2 linked regions of the Pelosinus fermentans DSM 17108 genome follow. The protein of the gene in region 1 interacts with the protein of each later gene in a pairwise test. Links are inferred from orthologs where the notes say so. Each region holds a gene or a part of one and is shown on either strand. Other genes may lie near its edges.

The links.
Region 2: the proteins of nrdD (region 1) and nrdG interact in binary tests that used the Escherichia coli proteins (3 or more experiments, as listed by UniProt). The link is inferred for Pelosinus fermentans DSM 17108 from one-to-one orthologs.

What each region holds. Positions count from the first base shown.
Region 1 is NZ_AKVN02000001.1:2,344,998-2,358,368, reverse strand. The notes cover bases 5,121-8,047. They hold nrdD (anaerobic ribonucleoside-triphosphate reductase), read right to left. Parts: upstream 7,624-8,047; coding sequence 5,617-7,623; downstream 5,121-5,616. Other genes in these bases: nrdR (transcriptional regulator NrdR), read right to left, coding at 7,664-8,047; FR7_RS10700 (TIGR03960 family B12-binding radical SAM protein), read right to left, coding at 5,121-5,568. Outside these bases: FR7_RS10725 (YlmH family RNA-binding protein), read right to left, coding at 1-707; proC (pyrroline-5-carboxylate reductase), read right to left, coding at 700-1,521; FR7_RS10715 (cell division protein SepF), read right to left, coding at 1,548-1,976; FR7_RS10710 (YggS family pyridoxal phosphate-dependent enzyme), read right to left, coding at 1,995-2,696; peptidoglycan editing factor PgeF, read right to left, coding at 2,996-3,814; more of FR7_RS10700, read right to left, coding at 3,817-5,120; more of nrdR, read right to left, coding at 8,048-8,122; FR7_RS10685 (YlmC/YmxH family sporulation protein), read right to left, coding at 8,429-8,704; FR7_RS24175 (hypothetical protein), read right to left, coding at 8,841-9,047; FR7_RS10675 (hypothetical protein), read right to left, coding at 9,048-9,278; FR7_RS10670 (hypothetical protein), read right to left, coding at 9,375-9,626; FR7_RS10665 (porin), read right to left, coding at 9,739-10,671; FR7_RS23480 (hypothetical protein), read left to right, coding at 11,064-11,201; FR7_RS10660 (recombinase family protein), read left to right, coding at 11,375-12,859; spoIIR (stage II sporulation protein R), read right to left, coding at 13,056-13,371. UniProt on the Escherichia coli protein: Catalyzes the conversion of ribonucleotides into deoxyribonucleotides, which are required for DNA synthesis and repair. Can reduce each of the four common ribonucleoside triphosphates.
Region 2 is NZ_AKVN02000001.1:1,445,379-1,450,149, forward strand. What follows is about bases 1-2,871. They hold nrdG (anaerobic ribonucleoside-triphosphate reductase activating protein), read left to right. Parts: upstream 1-1,101; coding sequence 1,102-1,641; downstream 1,642-2,871. Other genes in these bases: FR7_RS06375 (DUF6904 family protein), read left to right, coding at 272-991; FR7_RS06385 (GntR family transcriptional regulator), read left to right, coding at 1,890-2,621; nagE (N-acetylglucosamine-specific PTS transporter subunit IIBC), read left to right, coding at 2,835-2,871. Also shown: more of nagE, read left to right, coding at 2,872-4,268; murQ (N-acetylmuramic acid 6-phosphate etherase), read left to right, coding at 4,420-4,771. UniProt on the Escherichia coli protein: Activation of anaerobic ribonucleoside-triphosphate reductase under anaerobic conditions by generation of an organic free radical, using S-adenosylmethionine and reduced flavodoxin as cosubstrates to produce 5'-deoxy-adenosine.

The sequences.
Region 1 (13,371 bases):
CGTCCACGCATTGAAATAACATCATTTTCTTTAATGGACTGAGCACTATTTTTAGCTTCCTGCCAGTTTATTTTTAGTTTACCTGCCACGATTTCCTCTGACATTCTGCTGCGGGAAGTTCCAAAACCAGCTGCTGCTATGACGTCCAATCGAAGAGAAGCTACAGTCGTTTTGATTTCCTTTACTTTTTCTTCTCGAGGAGCAATATCTGCGATCTTCAATTGCGTAATACTGATAGGCGCCGCACCAATCTTACTGAAATTTTGCATAAGAAAATTGAAGAAAGATGAATCGATAATAATTTGGCATCCATGCCCACACATAATGATATCACCAATAATTTCTCGCTTGATACCTAATGCCATCAATGCCCCCAGCACATCTCGATGAGTGATTTGATAATATCTCTCATCCCATGTTACGGAGACAGCCTCTACTGCAGCATCAGGGGTACCCCGAAACTCTTCATTTATAAAAACAGCTTTAACTCGCTCCGCCCCATCATAACCACCGCTGGCTACCAGCTTTAATCGATCATAATGTGCACCAATCGTTTCTGCAATGCTATAACCGTAAGGATCCAGAAACTCTGTTACTTTGTACTTTCGATTACGCAATGCCGCTTCAGCTAAATCCAATAATTTAGCTGCTAATTCACCTTCACCGCTAGCCTGATAATATCGTATAATTTTTTCTCGGTCACCCATGTGATTTTTTCCCCATCTCCTGTGAACGTTTTGTAGCTGCTTGTACTGCATCAATTAAAGCTGCTCTTACACCCTTTTGCTCTAATACATGTATACCCGCAATAGCAGTTCCACCTGGAGAAGTTACCATATCCCTTAATCTTGCGGGATGTTCCCCTGTTTCCAGAACCATCTTAGCTGCTCCCAATAAGGTCTGAGCTGCCATAACCAATGAATTTTGTCTGGACAAGCCAACCCGGACACCTGCATCTGTTAATGCATCAATAAGTACAAAGACGTATCCCGGACCACTACCTGATAATCCCGTTACTGCATCCATAGCATTTTCATCCATAATAATGGCTCTACCTACAGAAGCAAAAATAGTTAATACTAATTCGCCATTTTCTTCACCTGCATAATGCCCCAAAGCAAGAACAGACATCCCTTCCCCTACTGACACCGGAGTGTTTGGCATAACTCTTACAATTGGAATCCGTATCAATTTGCTCTCAAGTATTCCAATTGTAATTCCCGCTGCAATTGATACAACTAAGGTTGTAGGTGAAAGCAGTGGTGCAATGGCATCTAATACACCATTAATAATCTGAGGCTTCACAGTTAAAAACAATATATCTGCTGCTTTTACAGTATCCTTAATACTTAACGTCGTAAGTACACCAAATTTCCCAGCCATATGCTCTAGACGATTCTGTGAAATATCATTTACGATAATTTGACTCGGCGTAACTAAATTAGCTTTTAATATTCCATCAATTAAGGCTTCAGCCATAGCTCCGCTACCGATAAAACCGATTTTTTTATTCTGCAACATCTGGTAATCCCCCGTATTTTAACTCTTTATTTATTCCATGGTAAAAATTCTTTATCACTGCCTTCTTCATGAGGGCTATAAGTAACATCTACATTATTAGGAGCACAGAGAAATATATTGTTACCAATTTTTTGAATGCTCCCAGCTAAAGCATAGGTAGTCCCACTAATAAAGTCAATCATGCGCTTAGCAACTTCTTTATCACAATTCTCAAAATTCACAACAACAGGTTTTCGATTTTTCAAATGATCAGCTACATGTTGAGCATCATCAAAAGAGAATGGCTCCACTACCATAACTTTCATTTGTTTCTGAGCAGTGGGTAAATTTACTAGGTTACTATTTTTTTTTCCTTTCCCTACTTCTAATTCTTCTACTTTTTGCTTTGGATCTTCCTCAGCCTCTACAGGTTCAAATAAGCCTAAGCTTCCCCAGACTTTTTCCATAAACTTCATGTTCCTTTATACCTCCCTTTAATATTGACGCTGTCCAAATATCCCAGTACCAATACGTACTAAATTTGCTCCCTCTTCAACACCTACGATATAATCATTTGTCATTCCCATAGATAGCCACTCTATATTTGTATTCGCCAAATTCATATCTTTTAGTTCCATAAATAATTGGCACATATTGCGAAATAGAGGTCTGGCTTGCTCTGCATTGTCATAAAAAGGGGCAATCGTCATCGCTCCGCATAATCGGACATGCTCTAGATTGCTAATAGACTTCGCTAATGTTAAAGCATCTTTGGAAGCGATCCCAAATTTGGTATCTTCATTAGCCATATTAACCTGGATCAGAATATCTTGCCTTTTCCCTAAGGCACCGGCAATACGATCAATTTCCAGAGCCACTTTTTTACTATCTACAGAATGAATCAGATCAAACAGCTGGACTGCTTGACGAACCTTATTGGTCTGCAAATGACCGATAAGATGCCATTCCACTTGTTTTTGAAGTATTTGAGCTTTTTTAGCGGCTTCTTGTATTCTATTTTCGCCAATTGCCAGCACTCCAGCAGCAACCGCTTCTTGAATGGCTGCTACATCATGATTCTTTGTTACAGCTACCAATTTAACATTTTTAGATTCATTAATTAATGTCTTACTTCTCTTATGTACAGCACTATGAATATTTTCTATAACTTGGGTTAAGTTTGTTCGAATAGACATGGTAAACCCTCCATTATATGCATTATTCGCGAATAAACATTAATTTCCTCTTAAGTATCTCCTAAACATAAAAAATATATTGACATTACAATAATAAGAAAAACGCTCCGCATCCTTTAAAACAGATAAAACGAATCGAACCACAAAGACGCACAGGACACAAAGGGTGGGTATTTATATTTTTTGTGCTCTCCTTTGTGTGCCGCAGCTGCGGCATTGTGCCTTTGTGGCTCATAATTTCTTATATGTTTTCACTTGCAAAACTTATAAATTCTAAAAAAAATCTTGTAAGCATTCGCTTACAAGACAATAACAGCTCCGATTCTTCCAGTAGCCCCATTTTCTTTTCGATAAGAAAAAAATAATTCATGATTACAAGCAGTACACACTCCACTGGTTACCACGTTACTTCCTTTCACACCAATTTCTTCCAATTGGTGTACATTGGCTTTCCACAAATCAAAATACCATTTGCCTTTTTCATTGGCTTCTTTTATTAGTTCTTCCCAATTATTGAATTGTTTTTTTAGTTTATTAATTACGATTTCATCAACAACATAGCAGCAAGGACCAATAGAAGGAGCTATTCCAACCAGACAATCCTCAGGTTTCGTACCAAAATTAGATTGCATGGAAAGGATTGTTTTTTGCGCAATCTTTTCCAACGTTCCTCTCCAACCTGCATGAACTGCGCCAATAGCCCGCTGTACCGGATCTACAATTAGCACTGGAACACAGTCAGCAAAAAATAACATTAAAGGAATTCCCGGAACATTAGTTATCAGAGCATCTGTATTTGGAATTGCATCCTCGTAGCTGCCTGCGCCTCTTCCTTTTGCTTCTTGGGTTACCACTGCAATATGATCCGTATGAAGCTGTTGAGCGGTCACAATATGTTCTGAATGAATCCCAATCCCTTGACAAAACAGCTGCCGATTTATAATAACACTCTCATCACAATCGCCTGTATGCAGCGCTACATTCAAGGAATGAAATGGCGGCTTACTTACCCCGCCAAACCGACTAGATATACCATGTTTAATAGCTAATGCACTGAAATGGGTAAACGTTCCATACCATTGCCCTCTAGTTCCATAGTTTAAAATAAATCGCTCCATCACTACACACTCCTATCAGCCTTTTTACATATTCCACACCGAGTACAGCCTTGCGCACATGGAGCAGTAAATTCTTCTTTTTTAGCCTCTTCTAATTCTCGTTCTAAGTACAATGAATCCAGCCCCATATCCAGCACTTTCCAAGGCAGAATTTCACTTTCTGGCTCCCGCTGACGATATAAGTAATCTTCCTCACGAAGCATGTTCTTTTTCATCGCCTGCTTAAAACCTTTACTGCCGCCCTTCTCGTGAGCATCTAGCAATACAGCAGACAACCGCCGATCTCCTCTAGCTAAAACACCTTGAATATAAGCTTCTTTTGGCGATTCAACCAATACTTCTATTCCTCTTTGTTGCCGCAAACTAGAGCTAATATACTTTAGCCTTTTTTCCACTACTGAAACCTGTGTCATGGGCATCCACTGAAAAGGTGTAAAGGGTTTCGGAATAAAGGGATTAATACTTAAGGTTAACCGTCCTCTACTGCCTAAAGATTCCATATACTCTTTAATAGTTATTGCCATGGTAACGATTTCTTCAATGTCTTCGTCTTCCTCATAAGGTAATCCAATCATAATATAGAGTCGAATATGGGGTATCCCTGCGTTAACCGCCATTTTAATGGAATTAAATAGATGCTCATCTGTAATGGTTTTATTAATCACTTTGCGCAAACGGATACTCGCAGCTTCCGGCGCTAAAGTAATTGTTCGATGTTTGCTAACAGCCAATGCACTTACCAAATCCAAGGTAAGAGTATCGGCTCTTAAAGAGGCCACAGACATATGCATTCCTTGTTCTAAAATAATATTACATAACGAATCAATCTCAGGATAATCAGAAATCGCAGCCCCCATTAATCCAACCTTACTGCGATATGCTTTTGCCTTTACAACGGCGGCTTCTAATGTCTTTAGCGATCTTACTCGAGGATTTCGATAGCAATACCCTGCCATACAAAAGCGGCAATGGCGGCCACAGCCACGAGCTACCTCAATCAAAAACATATCTTTAAACTCAGTATTTGGAGTTACAACCACCGTCTGCGCCTCATATTGATCCAACTCTTGAATCCAGCGCCGCTGTACATGCTGGGGCACTCCCTCAGAACAAGATACTTTTTTAATCGTACCATCTGCTTTATATTCCACTTGATAAAAACAAGGCACATATGCACCAGGAATTTGTGCTATTTGAAATAAAATTTCCTGCCTAGAGATATTATTATCACGTGCCTGATAATAGACATCTAATATTTCGTGTATGATTTCTTCGCCTTCACCAATGATAAACACATCAAATAAATCAGCTAAAGGTTCTGGATTAAAGGTCGCACAAGGACCGCCTGCAATAACCAAAGGATCTTTTTCTCCCCGATCAGCAGCTAATACAGGAACCTTTCCAAGCTGTAAAATACTTACTACATTAAAATAATCCATTTCAAATGTTAGAGCAAAGCCGATTAAAGAAAATCCATATAATGGACGTTGCGTTTCGATGGTCATTAACGGTGTATTCGTACGAATATATTCAGGCTCTGTTTTTCTGTCAGGTAAAAATAACCTTTCACAGGCTGTATCTCCCCTAGAATTGACTTGTTGATAAATAATTTGAAATCCTAAATTGGACATTCCTACATGATATGTATTTGGATACACTAATGCAAAGCCTCGACGTGATCCAGGAGGAAAAACCATCGCCCCCTGTTCTTCTGCCAAAGTTTTCTGTAACTTTTCTTTTAATTGCCAAGTCAAAACTTATCACTCCATCTTAAATACGATACATTCCTTTTAACCATCTTATTACAGATGTGCTACACGCTGCTCTAATTCTTCATGCTTTGCGTCATTAAAGCGATCAATGGTACTCAGATAACCAGTGATGCGTCGTACTCTTTTGATGTCAGACATAGAACATACAGGGCATGTATCCCCACCAATTACACCGAGATAGCCACAACCTTCACAAAAATCTACGGGGAAATTAATACCTGCATATCCAATATCACATTGCTGCATGTAACGAATCACATCTTCAACTGCCTTGAGGTTATTTACAGGAGGTGCTGTAAACTCCACATAACTAATATGACCTGCATTTGTATATTTATGATAAATCGCTTCTATTTTTATTTTATCATATACACTAATGGAATAATTGACAGGAATATGAAAGGAGTTAGTATAATAATCTTTATCTGTTACACCAGGGATCAAGCCATATTCACGGCAATCCATTTTGACAAAACGTCCTGCTAATCCTTCTGCCGGTGTTGCCAGCAACGTATAATTCAACATGTATTTATCCGTAGCCTTATCAACTTTGTTGCGCATAAATGCCACAATTTCCTCACCCAATATTTGGGATTCCTCACCTTCACCATGATGATAGCCCGTTAAGGCAATCAAAGCTTCAGCTAAGCCAATGAAGCCTACTGATAACGTGCCATGTTTGATCACATCTGCAATCATGTCATTTGCAGCTAATTTATCTGAATCCAAATATAAGCCTTGCCCCATTAAAAATGGCATATCTTTTACTCTTAATTTCCCTTGCACCTGATAACGATGAAACAACTGTTCACAAGTTAAATCAATGAGATCGGATAAGCTCTGATAAAACTTCATTAAATTTCGTTCTGCCTGAATCGCAAGCCTAGGTAAATTGACCGTGGTAAAACTAAGATTTCCCCGTCCATTCGTTACTTCCGGTCCGCATTTATTAGACATAACTCTAGTACGGCATCCCATATAACCAATTTGATCACCATAAGGTTTGTTAAATGAAGCATCCATGAAACTAAAAGTAGGATTCAAGCGCTGAGAAGCTACACGGATTGCCAGCTTAAATAAATCATAATTAGGGTCTTTCTTATTAAAGTTAATACCTTCTTTTACACGAAAAATAATATTGGGGAATATAGGGTTCTCTCCATGGCCTAACCCCTTCTCATATGCTAATAAAAGATTTTTTGTTACTCTACGTCCCGCTGGTGTCGTATCTGTACCGATATTCAGACTAGAAAATGGAACTTGTGCTCCTGCCCTGCTATGCATAGAATTGAGATTATAAATAAATGCTTCCATTGCCTGATAAACCTCTTCTTCTTTAATGCCTTCCATAAAAGGAGCCATATCCGAATCAAAGAAAGCAAAAGACTGACCACCATGCATATCATTTTGCGAACTTTGCAAAATAATAGCAGCTAAAGCCGCTGCAGATGCTGGGCGCTTCGGTGGCCGAATATAGCCATGCCCATTATTAAAACCATCTTTTAATAATTTACCAAGAGGAATTTGTACACAAGTTAATGTTGTTCCATAAAAGTCTAAATCATGAATATGAATGTCTCCTTTTATATGAGCATTAGCCATGTGTTCAGGAAGTAAGCGATTCAAATAATAAGATTTACTGGCAGCGCTGGCAATCTGCAGCATTTTGGCTGAAGGAGAATTAGAAATATTAGCATTTTCTCGATTGGTTTCTACTAAGATTTCTGCAACAGCATCCATCAAATAGGATTGGCCATCGCGCATACGAGTTCGTTTATCTCTATACAAAATATAGGCTTTCGCCGTTTTTGCATGTCCTTTTTCAATTAAGATTTTTTCTACAGCATCCTGGACCTCTTCAACACCAAATGTTCCTCCATTATATTCTTGTTTTAAAAAGCGCAGGACATCTAATGTTAATTCCATTGCTAATTGTTTATCCGCTCCACCTACAGCTTTAGCAGCTTTAAAAATAGCTTCCGTAATTTTATTTTCATCAAAGGAGACCTCACGTCCATCTCGCTTTTTAATTTTCATAATGATACCAATTCCTCACTTTATATAGGTTATACTGTAATTATTGTTTATTTTTCATCAATGCTTGCAATTCTTCCATAAAATTATTAATATCTGCAAATTGCCTATACACTGAAGCAAATCGAACATATGCTACTTGGTCAAGATCTTTTAAATGTTTCATTACAATTTCGCCAATTTGTTGCGTAGAGATTTCTCGTTCCATCGTATTGCGAATATCTCGCTCTACCCGCTCTCCTAAAGCTTCTATTTCATTAATTGGTATATAGCGTTTCTCACAAGCCCTTACAATCCCATTTAATAATTTACTCTGTTCAAAGATTACACGACGACCATCTTTTTTTATTACCATTAAGGGGGATTGTTCGATCATTTCATATGTAGTAAAGCGGCGCATACATTCCAAACACTCACGCCTACGCCGAATTGTACTCCCCTCTTCCGCTGCTCGTGAATCAATCACTCGACTTTCTACACAACCACAAAATGGACAACGCATAGGAATTCCCCCTTTTGATAATCATTCAACAAGCTTCATAAAGTAACAGCCTTTTCCTGATGTATTCTCAACGATATTTTTAACGAGCTAATACCCACCAGCTCACTACAAAATTTTGCTGTTACATTGTCTTACTAGATATTGTGCTCTATTATTTACTTTACGCCATATATTGTGCTTCTCCTGCTTAGCTTTTTAATAAAATTTAATTTTAATAAAAACAACAAAAGAAAACGACTGCCAACTTTATAAAAAAGCTGCAATCGTTATCATTATATCATATGTACGTAACATATTTACTAATCCTTATTTATCCAGGTGTTTGATTTCGGCAAAAGCAGTAGCCTCTACTAAAATAACATCAAACCCTATTTTATTAATTTTATCCCAAGGAATTACAACATCCTCGCTGCGGCCAAATAAGCCTAAAAACCTGCCATTTCCCGGAACTACGATAGCTGTTAATCTTCCACTTTCCACATCAATTTCAATATCTGTAATCGCCCCTAACCTTTTACCATCAACAATATTAATTACTTCTTTAAGTTTAAGATCTGATACGCAATTGGTAATGCCTTTCATATCATCCACACCCCCAATACATTCTATGAGGGACAAGAAGATTTATGATATCCCATTTTAATAAAGTTTATTTGATGAACACCTAAGCTTGCTATTTCCCTATTCTATTTTTCCTTGCTCTGCTTTGCAGTATATGCTAAACAATTCTGCCCAGAGGCCCCTCTAACCACCTTGGAAGGCGATGATGCACTTTTAATCCCCATAGCCCTACATCCATAGGGAAAATTTCGATCCCAAGTTGTATAAAGATACACACACTTACTACATATGGGTTTTTGCATATAATTTCTATCACCTCTAAGGCAGTCAAACCATCCATACTTGTAAAAACAATACGATTCATTTACACTTTATAATCTACCGTTACACCAACTCGTCCAGCAGCATGACTCGCTCGATTGACAATCTCATCTTTCTTTTCTTCTTTATCTTCTTTTTTCTTTAGCGATTGATTGTTTGTCTTTTCTTTCGGCATATATTCAGGTCTTTTGAATAGTTGTATACGTCCAATAGGCTTCACTCGCAATGCTTTTTCAACTGCTTCAATTGGTGGAATTCGTTCATCTCTTTTCATACCAATCACCGCCTAATATACTTCTATACACTTATTAAAACATGCTCTGATATACCTGTCAATAAATCCTCTTTAAGCCTTAAAATATTCTTTACATTATTTATCGTGAATTTCCATATATTTTTCTATTTCTTCTCTGCTATTGTACTGACAGATACCTGTCTGAATAAAAGCATTGGCAACCGCTCTTTCAAGAGTTACTAATTCAGGTATATTACTCTGTTCCACATACTCAATAACTCTGCATTCACCATTTTCAATGGCAGAGTATGGTCCACCATTCTGATTCGTCCTGCCAATAATTAGACCACGAAATATGCCTTTACAGGGCTTTCTCTCACGTGACATATTGATCACCTCATCTAAATCTATGTGAGAACACTACTATTGATACCTTTGTCAATAATAAAGAAGAGAACACGAACCTAACGATTCGCGTTCTCTCCTGTAAGACAGCAATTTAAAATTTATATGCAACTGCAGCACGGAAAGAAGTATTATCAGCATCAGTGTCAATTGCAGAATTGCTTTTATATAATAAGTTCAGTGAAGTGGTTTTATCAAATTTGTGGTTATAAATATAGTATGCACCTTTTTCTCCACGATCCCAATCAGTATAAATATCTGCATTAGCATCAGTTCTGTGGGAATAAGCGGATAAGTTATTTTTATCATCAAAGGCATATGTTACCCCAAGGACGAGAGCATCATTTTTAGTATCAGCATCAGATTTAATATAATCCGCTACAAAGCTGGCTTTACCAGTAGTATATTGGACATCAGTTCCCCAAAAAGTTCTATCACTACCCGCATTAGGATTAGCCTTTGCAATGGTACCTCCTACAGTCCAATCTTTTACAGGACTATAAGAAGCATGAACCGAATAAACCTTATCTTTAGTATCTTTATCACTTTTACCAGCAACAATTTGTAATGAAGTTACACCAGATTTTCCAGTAGCGACTACACCATCAAAAAGTACCATATCTTCTCCAATATATCCTTCACTACTATATAAAAGAGCGGTAGGGCTAATAGAAAGCCCCTGGCGTCCTACTTTATATTGAAAATCGTTTTCCTTTACGATAATTCCATATTGATCAATAACAGCTACGCTATTACCATATTTAGCTTTGGAAAAATCCGGACCAATTTTGTCTCCGCTAAGAGATTGTGCAGCAAAACGGGCAAACAAATCAACATTATTGCTTAAGGCTGTTTTGGCATTTAGGCGAAAACTATATATGCCGCCTTGAGTATCAGGATCACCATCAGCAGTATTAGAACGGTATTGTACTTTGACTTGACCATCAAGTTCTACAGGAGCGGCAAAGGCAGCTCCTGTAGTTAAAACCATAGCGGCAGCAAGAGCAGTAGTAATTATTTTCTTCATCATATTTCCCCCAATATTATTGTTCCCCTATGGCTTCTTCGGTACCGATAGATATCCAGCGTGTATTTGGCTCCCCACCGACTAGCCAGCTTGCAGCTCTATCCAGATGTTATACAGATCCACCTCCAAGTACATCTAAGACTATACTTACAAAATTTTAGGATTATCGTTAATTCGTCGGACAAATCATAAAATCCTGCCGGAAATAAAAACAAATGTTTTTATTTTTAGTACATTCATTGATATTAATTATCAAAGAATCGCAGTAGTGTACTATGTCTCTTGCAAAAATACGTTTTTATGCGTTTTAACATTTGGACTAGTTAAAAAGCCATGGTATAATAGACTTATCTCTTACAAGATGCAACAATCGAGCAAAGGAGGAATGCACTTTGGATTTACAGGCTCTATTACTTGATAAGAAGAAAAAAGCAAATGAAAACAATAAATCATTCTTAAAGGCGGCTAAAGGAAAAGCTAACAATACCAGCCATCAAATGCCCATGAGAAAAGCCGGCAGAGGAAAATAAGTTTCAAATAAAAAAGACTAAGATATGGATGGAATGCTAGTCTTAGTCCCACTTATAGAAGATGGAATCTTAGGGTGTTTTTAGTCATTGGATACATTCTTCTAAGATGGCAGAACATGTGTTCTGTCATTTTTCTTTTATCCTCACATAAAAATAGATAACACTCAATAATAATGGAGGATATTATGAATGCGCTATATGTGAGAGTGTCAACAGATGACCAAGCCCGCAAAGGTTATTCTTTAAACGACCAAATCGCTGCCTGTCGCAATCATTTATTAGCGATAGATCACACCAGAATAAAAGAATATATTGACGATGGCTATAGCGGAGAATATTTAGAGCGACCCGGCCTTGATAAACTACGAAATGATTTACAAAACGGGATCATAAAAATCGTAGCTATTTATGATCCTGACCGTCTTTCCCGTAATCTTACCAATCAATTGATTATTGCTGATGAAATAGAAAAAACAGGTGCCAGAATTACTTTTGTTACCGGCGATTATGATTCCTCACCAGAAGGCCGCTTATTCTTCAGTATGAAAGGCGCTATTTCTGCTTATGAAAAATCAAAAATTCGTGAAAGAACTTCCCGCGGCCGCCGAGCGAAAGCAAATCAAGGAAAAATCGTCTCCAATGCCCGCCCCTTTGGCTATGACTGGGACAAAAAAAATAGCATGTATGTCATCAACGAAGAGGCAAGTAAAACCATTCAATTCATTTATCATTTATGCATTCATCAAGGCTATGGATCAAGGCGGATTACTTTAGAGTTAGCACGTCTTGGTATTGTCGGCACAAATAATCGCCCGCTCTCGATCTGCACTGTCTCACGCATTCTTACTAAAGAAATGTATCATGGACAGCATTATCTTTTTAAGCAAAAAACTTGTAAAACAGGTCAGAATAGCCGCGAAATCAAAGATAATCCTCCTGAAGCTTGGATTCCTGTTACAATACCTGCAATAGTCACTCGTGAAATGTGGGAATCTGCCCAATTGCAGATCCAACGAAATAAGAAATTGGCAACACGTAATAATAAACATAATTATCTTTTACGAGGATTGCTGCACTGTGCTCTCTGCGGACGTTCCATGACAGCCTATGCTCGTCCTGCTAAGCGAAAAAATGGTAGTGATAAAATCTACTATTATTATTCCTGTATTTCCAAAGAATCAAATACCTATGCAGTCAATGGCACCTCTTGCCAGTGTCGCCGAATACCCGTGGAAGATTTAGAACAAGCTGTCTGGCAATGCCTCGTTACCCTAGCAACTGCTAAAGATCATTTACAAGAATCCATACTTACCAACACCAATTTTAACTATTCAGAACAAATAACAAATTTACATGCTCTCCAAGTTGAACTAAAGAAGAAAAAAATAAATACCCTGCGTTGGTATCAGGAGAATTTGATTGATAGCGAAACAGTAGAAAGAGAATTACAAACCCTAAATAAGGAGCTAACTACTATCCATCACGATATATCTGAGCTGAGAACTCTCCAAGAAAAAATAAATCAGCTGGTAACATCACCAGCTGATTTAATCACTGCTAAAACTTTTACAGAAAAACGCAATGTATTACTTAAACTCTCGTATCGTATTTTTGCCGTAAGACTTAATGATTCTTTCGAATTTTACCTTGAAAAATAAATTTAATGAAAAAAACCGCCAACATCTCTTTTATGAGTACCGATTAAAAAAGCCATGTTTGTTTTTACCATTTGAATATCTGACATGTTAAGATCTGACGTCTTTATCATATTTTTCCCCCCTACACCTCTGCTTGTTCCATATAGTATATGAAGTTAAAGAGTAAAGGTGTCAGGAATGTCGCAGGTAAATGAATTCACTTTAGCCCCTCTTTCCAAAGTTCAGCTAATTTCCAGCGAAATTCAACTTTTTCGTCTTTCTGTTCTGTACCACTAATAACTTCCTTTGGCGGCAATGCAGTCGCGTTAGTAATATCAATAAAACAAAGAGGAGGAAATAATACGCACCACCAATTTTTCCCTTGCGCCTTCCCTATAAGTACACGCACTGCCTCATATTTTCCAGCCGGCAATACCAAATTACCATATGATTTTATAGGAAAATCAAACATGCCTAACTCTATCGCTACTGACTCATGGGATCCATTCATTGCCACGACCTTTTCCGCCACT
Region 2 (4,771 bases), 900 kb from region 1 along the record:
GGGTTTCAACATCAACCCTCTGGTAGAGTCACGCCTTGCGTAGGCGTGTAGATCAAAACTGAGGTGGAATCTCATCCTATCTCCGAATGCTTGGTGTTTATCCAAAGCAGTTGGAGTTATAGAAGAAGAAATGGGAACATACTGTATGGAATGATTAAAGAGGCAAAGAGGAGCTTTGTGAGTACCATTATATTGCCGAGGGAGAAGTCTTAAAAATAAAAGATACATTATGTGTCAAAGAACAAAAAACTTACAAAGTTGAGGGATCATAATGATATTTGTAAAACATACCCCTAATCATGCAGGTGTGGCTATATATGGTGATTGTTTAGATTTTGAGGAACTTTATGGTGCACTGCATGATGTTGTTGGTAAGGAGAATCAATATGTTGCCTACCAAGGTGTTCGTATAAGAGTGTTAGGGTTCTGCTATGAGCTGCGCCATGCTTTAATGGGGAATCGGGAATTTGAATTTGTTGAGAATGGTATGGATGAGAATCGGATGAAAGAGTTAGCAATGATTACTCCTAAGAAAAATATATATATAGGCACTCATATTTTATGGCCGGAAATATTGTTTGTTATTATGTGTTTGAGTGATTTTATTTTGTTACGCCAGAAAAAAAACAAGTATCCAGAATGGGATGCGAATACTGCTGCGGTTCATAAGTTTCAGGCGGCGGTTGTAGAGTGCCTGAAGCAAGTAGTAACGGAGGCTTCCTATAAACGTATACTGAACATGATAACCCATGATTATACATGGTTTTACGGATATACAATACAGTATATTGATATTTTAAATGGTAAATTTCTGGCAATGAATAAGGAAAAGCGCTTAAAGAGTGTAGCAATCATAGCAAAGAGAATTGCAGAACCAGACGATGAATATAGAGAGGTGAGAGAGGAAGTTTTGGAAGAAGCTCTAAAATATAATTGTCCTGCAGATGAAATTCAATATGACTGGGACTATCCTGAAAACATCCAGTGGTGAATACGGATGAACAGGAGACGATTCTGGTTAAAAGTGATATACTATTATTTTGATTACGAATGGATAATGAGGGGAATCATTCCTATGATATTGACATATGAGATGATTTATTGTCTGAAAGTGTAAAACAGGGAGATTGGTGTGGTATGGTGAAAATTCGTTTAGCTTCTCAGATAACAACGGATTCGGTTGTAGATGGAAAGGGATTGAGAACGGTGATCTGGTGTCAAGGCTGTACTCATCATTGCCAAGGCTGTCACAATCTTGATACCCAGGATTTGAAGGGTGGTTTTGAACAAGAAATTGATGATGTGGTACAGACTGTTCTAGCGGTCAAACTGCAGTCCGGGGTAACATTTTCAGGTGGCGAACCAATGCTGCAGCCCGTTGCTTGTACTGCTATTGCTGAGCAATTGAAAAGTAAAGGCGTTAATATTTGGTGTTATACTGGTTTCACTTTTGAAGAGTTAATTAAGAGACCGGATTGTCTGGAATTTTTACAATACATTGATGTATTAATTGATGGCAAATTTGAATTAGCATTGAAAAGTTATGATTTGTTATTCAAGGGTTCTGCTAATCAGCGCATTATTGACGTTCCGGAAAGCCTAAAAGAGAAAAAAGTGGTATTGTATGAACCTTTGCCTTAAATAAAGAGATCATTGCTCGGCAAAAAAAGTGATAAAAAGTAACTGCAGAGGCGCAGAGAACGTAGAGATAGGATGAATATATCCCTCTGCGTACTCTGCGCCTCTGCGGTTAAAAAAATCGTACTCATTTAAATTTCAGAATAATCTTGAAAAAGATAATAGAAGTGTTATAATACAATTGTAAATGTATATACAACATGTCAACATGATGACATTTCAAATTTATGATAAATGTAAAGGTGGTAATCATGAAAAGAGTTGATAAAGATTCGCCGATTCCTTTGTACTATCAGTTGAAAAATATTATTTCCGAAATGATCGAAAATGAAGAACTAGCTGCAGATGAAGTCGTTCCAACAGAAAGAGAGCTGTGTGAATATCACGGAATTAGCCGAATGACTGCGAATAAAGCCATTGCAAGCTTAGTAAATGAAGGATTGCTATATCGGGAACGGGGAAAAGGAACCTTTGTTGTCAAAAACAAAGAAAAACATCCCCTGCATAATTTGCTGGGATTTACGGAAGATATGCAGCGGCGCGGCATGAGTATTCATACGAAAATAATTTCTTTTCAAAGAAAATCTGCAACGAAAAAATTGCAGCATGATCTGCAGTTGGAAGAGCAGGATGAAGTATTTGAAATTACCCGATTGCGCTCTGTTAATGATGAACCCTATGCCATTGAGACTGCTTATTTACCAACAGCACTTTGCGAGGGATTAACGGCTGAGGCGTTAGAGAATAATTCCTTGTATACCATTTTAGAAAAGCAGTTCGGTTTGCAGATTGAATATGCAAACCAGACCATCGAGCCTGTATTAGTAAATGATTATGAGAGTCAAATGCTGCAGGTAAAGCAAAAAACCTTAGCACTTATGTTTTCACGATTAACCTATACAAAAAAGAATATTCCCTTTGAGGTAACAAAGTCCATTTATCGCAGTGACCGCTATAAATTTGAAATAACATTAAAGCGATAATCGGTACTTGCTATGTGTATATAGGGCAAATTGCAAAGTGACATATGAATAGCACTAAATCGGCATTCTTTTATTCGATGACTAACATTCAGTGGAGTTAAAACTTCATCGAATCAAGTCTTCTTTATCTTTAGAAAGTACTATCAAGTTTTCTTTTTGCCAGGTCATTTTGTAGTTTGTAATGTATAAATAAAGAATAGGGGGTTCATAGTTGTGGGAAATTGGTTTGGGAAACTGCAAAAGATTGGTAAAGCGCTGATGCTGCCCGTGGCAGTACTGCCAGCCGCGGCTTTGCTGCTGCGTTTTGGTGCTCCGGATGTTCTTGATATTCCTTTTGTTATGAAAGCAGGAGGGGCTATTTTTGACAATTTGGCATTATTGTTTGCTATGGGTATTGCCATTGGTCTGTCTCATGATAATGGAGGCGCATCCGGTTTATCAGGTGCCATCGGTTATCTAGTACTTACCAATGGTCTAAAGACCATTAATCCTGATTTGAATATGAGTGTGCTTGGAGGTATTCTAAGCGGTTTGGTAGCGGGTTATTTGTATAATCGATTTTATAATATTAAGCTTCCTGATTTCTTAGGTTTCTTTGCAGGGAGGCGTTTTGTTCCCATCGTGACGGCAGCTGCAGGAATCGTTATGGCAGGAATTTTTGGCGTGATTTGGGCACCCATTCAAAGTATCATCCATAGCATGGGTGAATGGATTATTGGTGCAGGATCTCTAGGATTATTTGTTTATGGGATCTTCAATCGTCTGCTCATTCCTTTTGGACTTCACCACATTTTGAATAGTTTTGTTTGGTTTGTCTTTGGGAATTACACGGATGCCACGGGCAAGGTGGTAACGGGCGATTTAAATCGCTTCTTTGCCGGAGATCCCACAGCGGGCGGCTTTATGGCAGGTTTCTATCTCATCTTTATGTTTGCTCTGCCAGCGGCGGCATTGGCGATTTATACATGTGCAAAGCCTGAGAATCGCAGTAAAATCGGCGGTGCTCTATTATCAGTAGGATTTACAGCGTTCTTGACTGGTATAACGGAGCCTATTGAATTCATGTTTATGTTTTTAGCTCCGATGCTGTACTTCTTACATGCAATCATGACTGGCTTGGCGATGGCGTTAGTAAGTTCTATGGGAATTTTACATGGGTTTGGTTTTTCTGCAGGCTTGATTGATTTACTGCTGAATTGGGGTTTGGCAACGAAACCTGCTATGCTGGTTCCCCTTGGCCTGGGGTTTGCTGCTTTATATTATGTGGTATTTGTGTGGGCGATCAAACAATTTAACATCCCTACGCCTGGTCGTTTTGACGATGAAGCAGAGAATACGAAGTTAGACAATGTTGATAGCAGTGATTTCTCCATGAATCTTATAGAAAAGCTGGGAGGCGCAGAAAATATCGAGGTTGTCGATTCCTGCATTACTCGTTTGCGGTTAACTTTGAAAAATGCTGCTCTGTTAGATGAAAATGAGATGAAAGCATTAGGGGCAGCGGGTGTGATTAAGAGTGGCAACAGTGTTCAAATCATTGTAGGCACAAAGGCAGAAATGATTGCTGATGAAATGAAAAAGCTATTGATAGAAAGACGAAATCACATTACAAAAGATATACATAATACTTCAACACCTAATTTCTAAAAAGAGGTATATGGAATTGAAGGTTGGAGTTGATGCGTGCATATCTTCAAGATTCAATTCCTTTTTTCAATGAAATTCCAGGGAATACATAGGGCTAGGATTCATTGGAAGGTTACTCCCTTTGAATCAAGTCTCTTTTCAGGAGGACCATATGGAGCAATGGAATCAAGATACCATAGAGATTGATGAGGTTTCTACCATTGAAATGGTAACTATGTTTAATCGGGAAGATGAGAAGGTAGCTGCTGCCGTGGGAAAATGCACTGGGGTAATTAGTTCAGCCATCGACATCATCGTGGAACAGATGGTAAAGGGCGGGCGGCTGTTTTATATTGGCAGTGGTTCGGGGGGGAAGCTGGGACTGCTGGATGCAACCGAATGTCCGCCAACCTTTGGTACGGATGATAATACAGTGATTGGACTGATTTCTGGAGGAGAAGAAGCGCTCTCTGGCTGGCGGGAAGATACGGAAGATGACGAAGGTTTGGCAATCAAAGATCTTA